DNA from 3 places in the Aeromonas sp. TS_SC_11 genome. Region 1 is predicted to be linked to each of the others. Evidence: riboswitches for the same ligand, from Rfam matches in the RefSeq annotation. Region 1 holds a riboswitch; each other region holds the start of a gene.

Evidence for each region. A riboswitch is a leader RNA that binds a small molecule or an ion and turns the genes downstream of it on or off. The one in region 1 is predicted to bind cyclic di-GMP.
Region 2: linked by a shared signal. The riboswitch ahead of gbpA (N-acetylglucosamine-binding protein GbpA) and the one ahead of AC1P02_RS00460 (glycosyl hydrolase family 18 protein) in region 1 are both predicted to bind cyclic di-GMP.
Region 3: linked by a shared signal. The riboswitch ahead of AC1P02_RS09860 (glycosyl hydrolase family 18 protein) and the one ahead of AC1P02_RS00460 (glycosyl hydrolase family 18 protein) in region 1 are both predicted to bind cyclic di-GMP.

The regions. Positions count from the first base shown of each region.
Region 1 is NZ_CM170470.1:99,288-104,616, reverse strand. It holds gene AC1P02_RS00465 (ExeM/NucH family extracellular endonuclease) at 1-1,839, opposite strand, end outside; cyclic di-GMP riboswitch class I at 2,136-2,221, shown strand; gene AC1P02_RS00460 (glycosyl hydrolase family 18 protein) at 2,337-5,329, shown strand, end outside.
Region 2 is NZ_CM170470.1:407,353-412,681, reverse strand. It holds gene AC1P02_RS01850 (amino acid ABC transporter ATP-binding protein) at 1-724, shown strand, start outside; gene AC1P02_RS01845 (transporter substrate-binding domain-containing protein) at 721-1,557, shown strand; partial or broken gene gbpA (N-acetylglucosamine-binding protein GbpA) at 2,100-3,524, opposite strand; cyclic di-GMP riboswitch class I at 3,591-3,676, opposite strand; gene AC1P02_RS01835 (methyl-accepting chemotaxis protein) at 3,940-5,329, opposite strand, start outside.
Region 3 is NZ_CM170470.1:2,079,121-2,084,449, forward strand. It holds gene AC1P02_RS09855 (hybrid sensor histidine kinase/response regulator) at 1-1,817, shown strand, start outside; cyclic di-GMP riboswitch class I at 1,991-2,078, shown strand; gene AC1P02_RS09860 (glycosyl hydrolase family 18 protein) at 2,190-4,802, shown strand; gene AC1P02_RS09865 (M66 family metalloprotease) at 4,891-5,329, shown strand, end outside.

The DNA of each region.
Region 1 (5,329 bases):
CTTCTCCTTGTTGAACCTGACATTCATGTCGATCAGGCCATAGCTCTTGCTCACTTCGCTGCCCGTCTGTTCATAGACTTGCTCGCCGAGGAAGGTCCGGGAGGCGGAGACTATTTTGCGCTGACCTTCGGTCGGCACATAGTCGGTCAGCACCCGGATCGCATCTTCCCTGGCGTAGGAGTTGAGGTCACCCACCAACATGACCATACCCGGCAGCGTGTTCACCGCTTCGCCCAGCACCTTGGCAGCACTGACCCGGAACTCGGTACACTTGCCCTGCAGATCGGCCGGCTCCTTGCCGTCCAGGTTCTCCAGGCAGCCGGATCCCTTGGATTTGAGGTGGTTGACCACCAGGGTCAGCGGCTCCTTGCTGCCCTCGACGGTGAAGCTCTGCACCAGGGAGTCACGCTGGGAGGCCTGTTTCTCGACTCCTTTCGCATCCTGGTATTTCTGTACCGGCAGCGTGATGACGCTGGCATCCCCCTGCGGCGTCAGCTTGGCGGGCCGGTAGATCATGGCCACCATGATGGCGTCGCCGCCGAAGAAGCGCTCGTCGCCAAGCCGCGCCTTGGGCAGGGCCACGAAGGCGTACTGTTTGTCGGCTTCCTTCTGTTGGGCGTTGAGGCTTTGCACCAGATCACTGATGGCGGAGTGGCTGTCAAAGCCGTTGTTCTCCATCTCCATCAGGCCGAGCAGATCGGCATCCATCTCAGTGATGGCGTTGACTATCTTGGCGCGCTGTTTCTGGAAGTCCTCCAGGTTTTTGGCGCCGCGGTTGCAGCCCTTGGCGCTGTCCGCATCCGCCTGATCCTTGCACAGCACATTGAGGGCCCCCCCCACGCTGGAGTGGCTGGTGAAGTAGTTGAGCACGTTGAAGCTGCCGATACGCAAGTCGGTGCCATCGGCACGGGCCGGTGCGCTCTGGCGATCGTTATCGCCGGTGCGCAGCAGATCGCCGGCGGTGATCACCTGATCCTGCGGCACTATCAACCGGTATTCGTTGTAGCTGTAGCCCACCAGCGCATCCAGATTGACCGGGGCATCGCCGATGCGCAGATAACCCTGCTCCGGATCCCAGCCCGGCAGCCAGGGCAGTTTGCCATCGGCGGCCTTGAAGTCAGACTCGAGGAATACCCGGTTGCGGGCGTTGGCCCTGGCCAGCGCCTTGGCTTCCTTGCTGTCGGCATCGTGCAACTGGGTCGGCTTCATCAGCGGTGCCTGGTGGGAGAGCACCAGATTGTTGCGCCGGGCGGCGTAGTCATAGCTGAAGTTGCGGCTTACCTTGAGCGCGCTGTCAGCATCGAGGCGTACCCGCATCCCTTCGTGACGCTCCAGTGCCCGGGCCAGGGTCTCGTTTTCCAGTACCCGCAGCGGCACGGCGGCAGGCACAGAGCCCTGAGCGAGAACCTGCAGACGCGGGGCGCTGCTGTCAACGACCGGCTTGAGCTGGGTGTGGTTGTAGTACTCCTCGACCTTGGCCTCCAGACAGACTTCGGCACCCGGCTTGATGTCCGGGTACTTGCTGGCGAAGTTTTTGTCGTTGAGGTAGACGAAGATGCCATCCGACGTCTGGGGATTGTCATCCCCTTGCAGATCCTGCAGGTAGAAACCCTTGTTGAGACTCTCACCAAGTGCCGTGACCACCGCCTTGACCGTGACGCTCTGGGCACTCTCGAACTTGCCATCGGGGATGAGGGGACTCTTGCCACCAATGCCCTGAATGACGGGGATGGGAGTGAGGGCACTGTCAGCCGGGCAGCTGAAGCTGGCGGCATGGACGGACGGGGACGCGAGCGCAAGCCCCACGGCCAGTGACAGCAGGGTACGTGTTCCTTTCATAACGGTTCCTTTTTTATTTTTTGCCAGTGTTTCCATAGCCTTGGCAGCTTGACCAAGGGCGCGCATTGTCACATTTCTGGCACGTCATACCAGTGAGCCAACGCACATTACCGGGATGCAAATGAGGGCAGTGCTGGTTTTTTTGACCTGACTAACGTTATGAAATTAATGACAAAATCATTAATTCACTGTTCTCGGGAAAGTGTGATCTGGCTTGCATCCACATATTTTTCTTCGAGAATGAAGATTGAGACTCTGCTGGTTGATTCCTATACTCGGCTTGTTCCTCACGGAACCCAGGTAAAGGGCAAACCGGTCGAAATGCCGGGACGCAATGCCTCCGGTCTCCAGATCAGTCGATCCAGATAGCGGGGCTTCCCAGGGTGAAGGTGGTGTTTGTGGCACGTCCATTGCCAGTTGTCTGCTCCCATCACGCCGGTTGCGCTTGTTCTTTGCCCTGGTGACCAATGCCAAGACAAAACAAGGAAGATAACAATATGCAACAGACCTTAAGGCCCAGCAGGCTTGCCATGCTGGTGGCCCTGGCTGCCATGCCCGCTTGGGCACAAGCCGCTTATCCCGCCTATCAGGCCGGCACCGCTTACAAGGCTGGCGATGTGGTCAGCAACGCAGGCGCTCTCTACGAATGCAAAGAATTTCCCTACTCCGGCTGGTGCGGGGCATCCCCCTATCACTATGCCCCCGGTGTGGGTGCTGTCTGGGCTGATGCCTGGAAGCTGTTCAACGACGGCGGCACGACTCCGGGCCTTGGGCTGGCAATCAGTTCGCCCGCTCTTGGTAGCGTTTTCAACGAAGGTGTACCCGTGGCCCTGGCGGTCACCCTGAGCGGCAACAGCAGCGCCCTGGTCAAGGTCGAGTATCTGATCGATGGTCAGCCGGTGGCGGTGAGCAGCGGGGCCCCCTGGTCGGCCAGCTGGGTCGCTACCGGTGTCGGCCCCCATCAACTCAAATCTCGTGGGCTGGACAAGAATGGCACAGTGCTGAGCGAGGCGGATGCCAGCTTCAGCGTCAATGCCGTAGTCGCGCCAGAGGCGCCCGGGGTGAGCATCAGCAGCCCGGCCAATGGCGCCAAGGTAACTCTGGGGCGTAGCGTGGCGGTCAGTGGCAATGTCACCGATGCCAACAATGACGTGGCCAGGGTCGAGCTCTATGTGGATGGCAAGAAAGTCGGTGAAGACGTCAGCGCCCCCTGGCAGGTGAGCTGGACGCCCCAGAGCAAGGGGGCTGCCGCCCTCAAGCTGGTGGCGACCGACAAGGAAAATCTGGTGGGCGAGTCTGCCCAGGTCGATGTGCAGGTGGAAGAGGCGGCGCTGCCGCCCACCGGTGGCAACCTCTCTTGTGACATTCGCCAGATCTATCGCCCGGACGGTTACGAGTGCATGGGGGATGACCACGCCCGCCGGGTGATCGGTTACTTCACCTCCTGGCGCACTGGCAAGAATGGCCTGCCCGCCTACCTGGTGAACGACATCCCTTGGGACAAGCTCACCCATATCAACTACGCCTTCGCGGCTGTGGACGAGCAGAGTCACCAGATCAAGGTGGATGATGCAGCCACCAAGCTGACTTGGGATGGTGTGCCGGGCGCCGAGATGGATCCCGAATTCGCCTATCAGGGCCACTTCAACCTGATCTCCAAGTACAAGAAGCAGTATCCGGACGTGAAGACCCTTATCTCGGTAGGGGGCTGGGCCGATACCCGCGGCTTCTACACCGCCACCACCAAGGGCGACTGCTCGGTCAATACCGCCGGCATCAACGCCTTTGCCGATTCGGCGGTGAGTTTCATCCGCCAGTACGGTTTCGATGGGGTGGATGTGGACTACGAGTACCCCACCTCCATGAAGGATGCAGGCAACCCCAACGACTTCCCGCTCTCCAACCAGTGCCGTGCCAAGCTCTTTGCCAACTACGAGGTGCTGATGAAGACACTGCGGGCGCGGCTCGACAATGCCGGTACCGAGGATGGACGCAAGTACATGCTGACCATTGCCTCACCGGCGTCAGCCTACCTGCTGCGCGGCATGGAGAACTTCCAGGTCACCCAGTATCTGGATTACGTCAATCTGATGACCTATGACTTCCACGGTGCCTGGAACCACTTTGTCGGTCACAACGCGGCCCTGTTCGACAACAATGCCGATCCCGAACTCTCCCACTGGGGCGTATATAATCAGGCCCAGTTTGGCGGTATCGGTTACCTCAACGCCGCCTGGTCGGCCCACTACTTCCGCGGTGCGCTGGCGGCCGGCAAGATCAACGTGGGTGTGCCCTATTACACCCGCGGCTGGCAGGGGGTGAGCGGTGGCAGTCACGGTCTGGGTGGCAAGGCGGCCCTGCCGAGCCAGAACGAGTGTCAGCCGGGCACCGGTGGCAGTACGATTCCGTGCGGCAATGGTGCGGTCGGCATCGACAACATCTGGCATGATCTGGACAAGAACGGCAAAGAGATCGGCGGTGGCGCCGTGCCCATGTGGCATGCCAAGAACCTAGAGAACGCGGCCAGCCTGGGCATCACAACGTTGCCAAGTTACGGCACTGCCTGGGGTCTGGATCCCAACAACCCGGCCCACGTGATGCAGGGCAAGTACGTCCGTTACTACGATGACAAGGCGCAGGCGCCCTGGCTCTGGAACGAGGAGAAGAAGGTGTTCCTCTCCACCGAAGATGAAGAGTCCATGGGTCACAAGCTGGACTACATCATCAAGCGCGGGTTGGGTGGCGTCATGTTCTGGGAGATGGCGGGCGACTACGCCTTCGATCCGGCCAAGAACGAGTACGGCATGGGCAGCACTCTGACTACGCTTGCCTACGAGAAGTTTGCCAAGGCAACTCCGTACAACAACAAGCAGAATGATCTGGCCGCGCCGAGTGCCCAGCTCGACATCCAGGTCAGCCTCTCCGGCTTCAAGGAAGGTGACTCCAACTACCCGATCAACCCGAAACTCAAGCTGGTCAACAAGTCGACCCAGACTATTCCGGGCGGCGCTCGCATCGAGTTTCTGATGCCGACGTCCACCTCTGACACCATCACGGATCAGAGTGGCATGGGGCTGAAAGTGGTGGAGAGCGGTGGCAACGACAACTCGGAGGGCATTGCCAACGAGAAGGACTTCCACAAGGTCGCCATGAACCTGCCGAGCTGGCAGACCCTGGCGCCGGGCGCTGAAGTTGAAGTCGCCATGACCTACTACCTGCCCGCCGCCGGCGTGCCGAGCGGCATGCGTATCATCAGCGGCAGCCAGACCATAGGTCTCAAGGCCGAGTTCCCGACCCTGCCAGAGGCCGTACTGGGCTCGGGCGGTGGTGAGAACCCGGGCGGCGCCACCTGCAGCAGCCAGAACGTCAATCCGGCGGCCTACAAGGCCTACCCGACCTGGCCGCAAGGGGATCACGCAGGTGGTGGCGATCGCATCACCCATAACAAGGTGGTGTGGCAGGCGAATTGGTGGACCAGCAGCGAGCCCAA
Region 2 (5,329 bases), 310 kb from region 1:
ATTCGGCCAAAACCGGGTACTGGACGGGGTCAGCCTCGCGGTGAACCCCGGGGAAGTGATCGTCATCCTGGGGCCGAGCGGCTGCGGCAAGAGCACACTGCTGCGCACCCTCAACGGGCTCGAGCCGATTCAGGGGGGCGAGATCCGCTTCGACGGCGTGCTGCTGGATGGTGCCACCGACTGGCAGCGGGTGCGCCAGCGTATCGGCATGGTGTTCCAGAGCTATCACCTCTTCCCCAATCTGACGGTGCTGGAGAACGTGCTGCTAGGCCCCCTTCAGGTGCAAAAACGGGAGCGGCAGGAGGCCCTGCTGCAGGCGGAGCAGCTGTTGACCCGCATCGGTCTGTGGGAGAAGCGCCACGCCTATCCGCGCGAGCTCTCCGGCGGCCAGCAGCAACGCATCGCCATAGTGCGGGCCCTGTGCATGAACCCCCAGGTGATGCTGTTTGACGAGGTGACCGCCGCTCTCGATCCCGAAATGGTGCAGGAGGTGCTGGAAGTGTTGCGGGATCTGGCCGGCAGCGGCATGACACTGCTTATCGTGACCCACGAGATGGCGTTCGCCCGGGCGGTGGCGGATCGCATCGTCTTCATGGATGGCGGCCATATTCTGGAGCAGGCCGCGCCCCATCAATTTTTCGATAACCCGAGGAGCCAGCGTGCGCACCAGTTCCTCGCCAAGTTTTCTTATACAGATGTCATCAAACGAAAGGAGTCAGCATGAAAAAAATCACCTCGGTTCTGTTCAGTGCCCTGATCGGCCTGGGCCTTGCCAGCGGCGCAGCCCAGGCAGCGGACGGTTCCCTCGACAAGATCAAGGCGCGGGACAAGCTCATCGTCGGCGTCTTCACCGACAAGCCCCCCTTCGGCTACGTGGATGAGAAGGGGAACTACGTGGGCTTCGATACCGATCTCGGTCGCCGCTTCGCCAAGGATCTGCTGGGAGACGAGAACAAGGTCGAGTTCGTGGCGGTGGAGCCCGCCAGCCGCATCCCCTTCCTGCAGAGCGACAAGGTGGATCTGATCCTCGCCAACATGACGGTGACGCCGGAGCGGCGCGAGGTGGTGGATTTCACCAACCCGAACCTGCGAGTGGCGGTACAGGTGCTGGTGCCGGAAGGGAGCCCGGCCAAGGGATTAGGCGATCTGGCGGACAAGACCCTGATTGTCACTACTGGCACCACAGCCGACATCTGGCTGACCCGCAATCATCCAGATTGGAAGGTGCTCAAGTTCGAGAAGAATACCGAATCCCTGCAGGCGCTGGCTCAGGGCCGTGGTGATGCCTACGCCCAGGACAATCTGGTGCTGTTCAGCTGGGCCAAGGAGAATCCGGGCTACCGGGTGCTGCCCGAGAAGCTGGGGGCGGAAGACCCCATAGCGCCAGCGGTGAAGAAGGGCAATATCGAGCTGCGTGACTGGGTCAATGACCGCCTCGCCAAGCTGGGTGAAGAAAAGTACCTGCTCAAGCTCTACGACCAGTATGTGCGCGACAAGTTGAGTGCCGATACCGACCCCAACGACGTGATAGTGGAAGGGGGAAAGTGGCAGGGGTAATCCTGTTGAAAGAGTGAAAAGTGTGCTGAGAAAAGTGAAGTGTGTGAAGCGTGAAGTCCTGGTTCCGTTGGTCCGCAAACCGCAAGGTTTGACCTTTCAGGCGTCCCCGTTCGGGGGACGCTTTTTTTATTTGCCGCGCTTGTACGTATCCGTTAAGCGCAATCCTGGCATCCTGCCAGTTGGTGTCGATACCCGGCTTATCCGGGCGGGCGCTGGCCGACGTCAGGTCGGCAAGCCCGCCATCGACTACCCGATACGAGCCTTGCCAGAGTACGTAAAACGGGGAGCTATTGGCTCCCCGTTTTGTTTATGGCGTTATCACTCTGTGCCGGATCAGTTCAGAGCAATCCAGGCATCCTGCCAGTTGGTGCCGATACCCGGCTTATTCGGGCTGGCGCTGGCAGAATCAAGGTCCGCTCTCGACTTTCAGAACTGGCTCAGTTCAACGCAATCCAGGCGTCCTGCCAGTTGGTGCCGATACCCGGCTTATTCGGGCTGGCGCTGGCAGACATTCAGGTCCGCTCTCGATTTTCAGAACTGGCTCAGTTCAGCGCAATCCAGGCGTCCTGCCAGTTGGTGCCGATACCCGGTTCATACTGGGTGGCGCTGGCCGACCACTGGCTGCACCAGCCTCGGTAGGGGAAGGGCTTGCACTGATAGACCTTGCCGTTCTTGGGTTGCAACACCTTGGTGCCGTCCGTGTAGGAGGTCAGTCCCTGCGGGAAGGTGAACTGGTAGTCACCGCCACCTGCCGAGTCCTTGAGCATCAGGTCCAGGGTCTGCTGCAGGGCTTCGCCCCCCGCCTTCGGCTTGGCCTCGATCACCAGTTGGTGGTGACCCGCGCTGAGCCCGGTGAGCGGCATGGTGAAGCTCTGGCTGCTGTCCTTGATGTCGGCGGCAGACTGGCCCTTGGCCACACCACCATGGTCATACAAGGTATTGGTGACAGTCAGGTCCCCCTGGGCAGTGATGGTGAAGTCGAGGGTCACCTTGCCGTCGTCGAGCAGGTATTCGCTCTCCAGACCGCTCACGCTGATGTCGTTGCCCACCGGCGGTTGCAGCTGTTCGAGCTGGATCTCGACCCGTTCCAGTGCGCTGCCTGCCTTGAGGTAGACGGGGTTCTGGCCGTAGACGGGGTTGAACTGATTGTCGGCGTTCTGCTGACCGGCGCGGATCTGGCTCTGCTCCGCATTGATCTTGCTGGCCAGGGCATGTGCCCAGTTGTTCTTCTGGCCTTGTTCCGTGGTGGTGATGGTCAACTCGGTCTGCAGATCGGGGCGCACGCCATTGGCGTCGAACACCAGAGCTCTGGCCTTGTCACCGGCCGCCAGATCGGTGGAGGGATAAATGGTGCCCCCCTGGCTCCAGCTCAAGGGGGGCTGGGTGCCGCCCTTGAAGTTGGCATCGATCAGGTTGTAGAAGCTGTTGCTGGTATCGCCCACTTCCCACACCCCCAGGATCAGCTGATAACCGGTGCGTTCCGGCAGGTTGCAGTTGTGGGTGACCTGCTTGGGCGGCTGTACCATGTTGCCATCCACCACGCAGAAAGGGGTGAGATCGAAGGCGGCACGGGTCAGCGGCTGGTTCGGGTTCCAGTCCTGTTTGGTGAGGTAGTAACGCCAGTTGCGGGTGACATGGTTGGCGGTGAAGGTCCAGCTGATGGCGAATGGCCCGGCCTATACTTCACGCCTGGTCCAGCGATCGCTGGTCTGGGCGTTCAGCTCACTCCAGCGGGAGCTGCCCGCCGAGGCAATCTGACCATCCTGAGGGCCTGATTGCGGGAAGCCGGAGGGGCCTTCCACGCTCTGGGGTTCCCATTGCACAGCGCCACACTGGCTGTTGCCACCTTTGTTGCACAGGTAGTTACGGCTCTCGGGCTGGCTGATGTAGCCGTGGGCGAGTACGCCACCACTGGCCAGCAGCGCCAGCGCTGCCGCGACGTGATTGAGTTGGATTTTTGCTGCCATACATTCCTCTGTTCGATAGATGTGGGCAGTCAAGTTGGCAGGGGAGTTCCCCGATACACACCTGAGTGTGGCAACCCCGCTATCCTGGACGACATGTCTTTAGACCGGAGGCTTTGCGTCCTGGCCTTTCAACCAGTTTGCCAAATGACTACATAAAGGGTCATGGTGTCGCACCTTGCGACACTACCATCATGACTAATTTTGATTAGTTAATTAAGTGTAAATGTTTACAGCTTGACTCATCGGAGTAGAGCTAAAACTTAATGTTATGTTTTTAATGGTGTATTTAATCGACAAGCTAGGCTGAATGTCGCCCATCATGTCGATAACATGCAAAAATTCGACATTTTTCATCAATGAAAAAATCCTCTGCCAGCGGGCTGGCAGAGGATGAATTGCGACAGTGCAAGACGGATCAGTGGCGAGCGCGGGGGCGTTCGGCCTGATGTGATTGCTGATGCAGCGGGGCCAGCCGCTGTGCCAGGGTCTGATCGATGGCAGTGCCCAGTTTGAACACCGACAGCCGCTCATCCAGACTGCGGGAGAGGTCTGCCAGCAGCTCGCTCTCTTTCGCCAGATAGGTGGCGGATTGTGACATCTCCTGGGCCGAATCATTGATGCCACTGACGTTGCGGTTCATATCCTCGGCCACCACGCTCTGCTGTTCCGCCGCTGTGGCTATCTGGATCGCCATGTCGCTCACATGCTGGATGTGGTTGACGATGAGGGAGAGATCCTGCCCTGCCTTTTCGGACTGGCTGACGCTGCTCTCCGCCAGCTTGCGGCTGGCATCCATGGCACTGGCGGCGGTCACTGCCCGCTGCTGCAATTGGGCTATGGTGCTCTGTATCTCCTCGGTGGACTGGCGGGTGCGGCTCGCCAGCTGGCGTACCTCGTCAGCGACCACGGCAAAGCCGCGTCCCTGCTCCCCGGCCCTGGCTGCTTCAATGGCGGCGTTGAGGGCCAGCAGGTTGGTCTGCTCGGAGATGGCGCTGATGACGGCGGTCACCTCGCTTATCTGCATCACTCCCTCCTTGAGCTGATTGACCTGCTGGGTGGCCTGTTCCACCTCTGTGGCCAGCGCCTGTATGCCATTGACACTGGCATGCACGTCACGGTTGCCCAGCCCGGCCTCGCTGGTGGCTTCCTGGGTATCCCGGGCGGTATTTTCGGCGTGACCCGCCACGTCGGCAATGGTGGCGCTCATCTCATTCATGGCGGTGGCGAGCTGGGAGAGTTGATCCCGCTGGCTGTTGACCGCCTGATTGGTCTCCTCCGCCGAGGAGGCGATCCGCAGGGCGGCATCTGCCACGTTGCGGGCCCCCTGGCTGGCCTCGATCAGGGCGTGGCGAATGGCGTCGAGCCCCTGGTTGGTGCAGGCGGCGACGACCCCCATTTCATCCTTGCCGTGTACCGGTATGCTGATCACCAGATCCCCGGCCGCCACCTGCTGCATGGCTCGCTTGATCTCGGCCAGGGGATTGACGATGGAGCGGCTGATGGCAAACCCCAGCAGCCCCATCAGCAGGATCACCAGCAGGGTGGCGCCGCCCATCAGCTGGTACTGGGACCAGATGGTGGCCTGAATGTCCTGCAGCAGTACGCCAGAGCCCAGGATCCAGCCCCAGGGCTGATAGCCGGCGACCAGCGACATCTTCTGGGCGGCATCACCGGAGGGTCCGATCCACTGGTATTCAAGGCGGCCATGCTGGCCCCCCTTGCCGAGTTCCACCATGCGTTGCCAGTGATCCCCGGCTGTCTCGGTGCCGCTCTGGCCCATCTGCTGGCCAACCAGTTCCGGTTTG
Region 3 (5,329 bases), 2.0 Mb from region 1:
CCGGCGAGCGGGGCGGCACCCTGGCGCCCCAGATGCAAGCCTCTGCGGAGCTTATCGCCCATACGGAGCGGCTGCTGGCCGGGGTGTTTGGCACCTCGTCTGCCCGGCTGGTGCTGGCCTCGGCCTTGCAAGGGCGCAACATGCAGCTCGAAGAGATCGCCACCATAGTGGACGAGGCCTCCGACGTGTTTCGCTTCAACCGCGGCCTGCTGCAGGGGGCCATAGAGCACATGGGGCAGGGGATTTCCGTGGTGGACAGAGAGCTCAAGCTGGTGGCCTGGAACCGGCGCTACATAGAGCTGTTCCACTACCCGCCCGGCCTCATCCAGATGGGGCGATCCATCGAGGAGATCATCCGTTACAACGCCGAGCAGGGGCTGTGCGGCCCGGGAGATATCGAGGCCCATGTGGCGCGGCGGGTCGCCTTCATGCTGCGCGGCAGCCCCCACATCTCGGCGCGGGAGCGACCCGATGGCCGGGTGATCGAGATGCAGGGCAACCCCATGCCGGCCGGCGGTTTCGTCATGACCTTTACCGACATCACCCCGTTTCGCGACGCCGAGCGGGTGCTGCGGGAAGCCAACGAACACCTGGAGGCGCGGGTGGCCGAGCGTACCCACGAGCTGTCTGAGCTGAACCGCCAGCTGCTGCTGGTGAACCAGCAGGTGGAGCGGGCCAACCACTCCAAGAGCCGCTTCCTGGCGGCGGTGAGCCACGATCTGACCCAGCCCCTCAATGCGGCCAAGCTGTTCACCTCTTCCCTGTTGGAGATGCTGCCGCCCCGGGATGAGACGGCCCGCATCGCCCGTCACATCGACGATGCGCTGGGGGCGACCGAGGATCTCATCACGGATCTGCTCGACATCTCGCGGCTCGAGGCGGGCAAGTTCAAGGCTAAAAAGCTCGATTTCGCCCTGCACGACGTGTTCGACAACCTCAAGGCGGAGTTCGGGGTGCTGGCCCAGGCGGGGGGCATACAGTTCTCGGTGGTGGAGAGCAAGCTGGCCGTGTACAGCGACGTGCGCCTGCTGCGGCGGGTGCTGCAAAACTTCCTCACCAATGCGTTTCGCTACAACCCGGGTGGCCGTGTGCTGCTCGGTTGCCGCCGGCTGGGGGACAAGGTGCGCATCGAGGTGTGGGATAACGGCCCCGGCATCCCGGCCGACAAGCAGGAGGCCATCTTCGACGAGTTCTCCCGCCTCGATCACTCCCGCACCGCCAAGGAGCAGGGGTTGGGGCTGGGGCTCGCGATCGCCCGCGGCATTGCCCTGGTGCTGGGGCACAACCTGACCCTGCGCAGCTGGCCGGGGGCGGGATCCGTGTTTGCCATCACCCTCAATCTGGCGACCCGTCCTGTCGCAACGACGCAGGTGGCGGCGCCCGCCCTGCGGGACAGCCAGCTGGAGGGGATCCGGGTACTCTGCATCGACAACGAGAGCGACATTCTCATCGCCATGCACTCCCTGCTGGGGCGTTGGGGCTGCGAGGTGGTGTGTGCCCAAAGCCAGGCTCAGGCGGAGGATCTCATCGCCGGCGGCTTCCTGCCGCAGCTGGTGCTCTCCGATTACCACCTGGATGACGGCAAGACAGGGTTGCAGGCCCTGCACATGCTGCGCCTCGCCCATGGCAACGACATTGGCGGCATCATCATCAGTGCGGATCGCAAGAGCGAGTTGCAGGCGCAGATCCGTGAACACGGCTACGGCTACATCAGCAAACCGGTCAAACCGCTCAAGTTGCGTGCGCTGATGAACAGCATATTACGGCCTGCCAAACTTGATGATGATCACGAAACAAGTAATTCGTCTGATTTTTAATCTCAGCCCCGAGACGTCAAGATCGGCGCTTTCTTACACAACAAAGCGTCTTTTCTTCTCGTTTGGGGCTATTTTCCGATAAAAAGTGGCTTATTAATAACCTGCCAGGGGTTTGCCCTTCCTCGTTTAACTCCTTATATTCAACCGGCGATTATTTTTTGTCGCAAATCAAGTTGTGCAAAAGGCAAACCGGACGAAAGTCCGGGACGCAAAGCTTCCGGTCTAAGGGTCAGCAGTACCTAAGATAGCGGGGCCACCACAGGTTGTTTCGTCCATGGGCCAAGCCATGGCGCGATGTTGTCTGCGTTACCTGTCTGGTTGGCGTTGCCTTTTTCGTTGTTAATTCCAAGAACGAAATAAGGATATTCAACTATGTTAAGTCCAAAACCCTCAGTACTGGCGTTGTTGGTCGGGGGTCTGTGTGCCTCCTCTGCCTTCGCTGCCGCCCCCGGCAAACCCACCATCGGCTGGGGCGAAACCAAGTTCGCCATCGTCGAAGTCGATCAAGCCGCCACCTCCTACAACAAACTGGTCAAGGTACATGCCGATGGTGCGCCGGTCAGCGTGAGCTGGAACCTCTGGTCCGGTGATGTCGGCCAGACCGCCAAGGTACTGCTCGATGGCCAGGAGGTTTGGTCCGGCGCGGCCTCCGCCGCCGGCACCGCCAACTTCAAGGTGACCAAGGGGGGCCGCTACCAGATGCAGGTGGCCCTGTGCAATGCCGATGGTTGCACTCTCTCCGACAAGAAAGAAATTCTGGTGGCCGACACCGATGGCAGCCATCTGGTGCCGCTCAAGGCACCGCTGCAGGAGAACAACAAACCTTACGCCAACAAATCCGGCAAGGTGGTGGGGGCCTACTATGTGGAGTGGGGTGTCTATGGCCGCAAGTTCACCGTGGACAAGGTCCCGGCCCAGAACCTGACTCACATTCTTTACGGCTTTACCCCCATCTGTGGCGGCAATGGCATCAACGACAGTCTCAAGTCCATCTCCGGCAGTTTCGAGGCGCTGCAACGCTCCTGCGCCGGGCGGGAGGACTTCAAGGTCTCCATCCACGATCCCTGGGCTGCCATCCAGATGGGGCAGGGCAATCTCACCGCCTATGACGAGCCGTACAAGGGCAACTTCGGCAACCTGATGGCGCTCAAGAAGGCCTATCCGGACCTGAAGATTCTCCCCTCCATCGGTGGCTGGACCCTCTCCGACCCCTTCTTCTTCTTTGGTGACAAGACCAAGCGCGACACCTTCGTCGCCTCGGTGAAAGAGTACCTGCAGACCTGGAAATTCTTCGACGGGGTGGACATCGACTGGGAGTTCCCGGGTGGCCAGGGAGCCAACCCGGATCTTGGCAATGCCTCCGATGGCGAGACCTATGTGCTCTTGATGAAGGAGCTGCGCGCCATGCTCGACGAGCTGAGCGCAGAGACGGGCCGCACCTACGAGCTCACTTCCGCCATCAGCGCCGGCGATGACAAGATTGCCAAGGTGGATTATCGCGCCGCCCAGCAATACATGAATCACATCTTCCTGATGAGCTACGACTTCAACGGCGCCTGGACCAACACCGAGCTGGGTCACCAGACCGCCTTGTATGACGCTAGCTGGGATCCCGATACCCGCTACACCACGGACAAGGGGGTGAAGGCACTGCTGGGTCAGGGCGTCGAACCGGGCAAAGTAGTGGTCGGCGCGGCCATGTATGGCCGTGGCTGGACCGGCGTCAGTGGTTATCAGGGCAACAATCCCTTCACCGGCACCGCCACCGGCCCCATAGCGGGCACCGAAGCGGAAGGTATCTGGGAGAAGGGGGTCATCGACTACCGTGGCATCGCCAAGGGCAAGATGGCCGGTGACTGGCAGTACAGCTATGACGAAGTTGCCGAGGCACCCTATGTGTTCAAGGCATCCACCGGTGAGCTCATCACCTTCGATGACGACCGTTCGGTCAAAGCCAAGGGACAGTATGTGCTGGCCAACCAGCTCGGCGGCCTCTTTGCCTGGGAAATCGACGCCGACAACGGCGACATTCTCAACGCCATGCACGAGGGGCTGGGCAACGGGGAAGGCACAACGCCGCCCACCAACAAGCCGCCCGTTGCCAACGCTGGCAATGATCTTGCCGTGACGGGCCCGGCAGAGCTGGTGCTGGACGGTTCCTCCTCCCGCGATCCGGAAGGGGCCGTGCTCGGCTACAGCTGGACTCAGGTATCGGGTCCCAAGGCGACCCTGAGCGATGCCAACCTGGCCAAGGCCAAGGTGAGCGTCGATGCGGTCAGCCAGGACGTGAATCTGGTGTTCGAACTGACGGTGACCGACGATCACAACCTCAGTGCCAAGGATCAGGTTGTAGTGACCAACAAGGCGCCGCAACCCAATCTGCCACCTGTGGTGACGGTGCAGGACAAGGTCTCGGTACAGGCAGGCAAGCAGGTGAGCATCACTGCCAATGCCACCGATCCCAACGGTGACACCCTCAGCTATCAGTGGAGCGTCCCGGCAGGCCTGACGGCCAGCGGTCAGAACAGCAGCACTTTGGTGGTTACCGGTCCCAGCGTGACCGAGGCGACCGGTTACGACCTCAGTGTCACAGTGACCGACGGCGTGCTGGATGCCCAGGGCAAGACCCGTCTCACCGTGACGCCGGTCAGCGGGGGAGGCGAGTGCGGGGCGACCGATCCGGATGCGGCCAACTGGCCGGCCTGGAAAGCCGCGACCACCTACAACGGTGGCGAGAAGGTGAGCCACAACCAGCTGGTGTGGCAGGCCAAGTACTGGACCCAGGGCAATGAACCGAGCCGCAGCGCCGATCAGTGGAAGCTGACAAGCCAGGTGCAGCTGGGCTGGGATGCCGGTGTGGCCTACAACGCCGGTGACCTGACCACCCATAACGGGCGCAAGTGGAAGGCCCAGTACTGGACCCGTGGCAATGAGCCCGGCAAGCACGACGTCTGGCAGGATCTGGGCGCCGCCACCTGTAATTAACTTTTTTGTCAACTAGCCTTTTTGTGAACCAACCGGGGGCATGCTTGGCATGCCCCTTCTCTTTCCCACAACAACAGCGAGCGTCATGATGACCATACACACTACCCGTATTGCCAGCCTGATCACCGCAGTGCTGGCAAGCGGTTCTCTGCTGGCCGCTACTCAGGCTGTCCCTGCCCTGATATTCGACGGCACAACCCCACAGAATGACTTGCAAGGATCCTTGGCGGCCAGGGTGCAGTTTGCCCAGAGCCAGATCCTGCCCGCCCATCCTCGTGAGGGGGACAATCAGCCCCGTCTCACCGCCCTGCGCAAGAGCCTGTTGCTGGTCAGGCCGATGCAAGCCGACAGCACAGCTCCCATGGTGGTGATGGCCTATGATGGGACGGGTAAGTTGCTCGGCTCAATGGGACTCAACCCACCCTCTAAACTACCCAAAACCGCTTACTACCTGGAGGGTTCCCCCGAAGAGGGGGTCGATTTCACCCCAGGCCCCGGCACCACAGGCGTCATCAACAGCAGCAGCG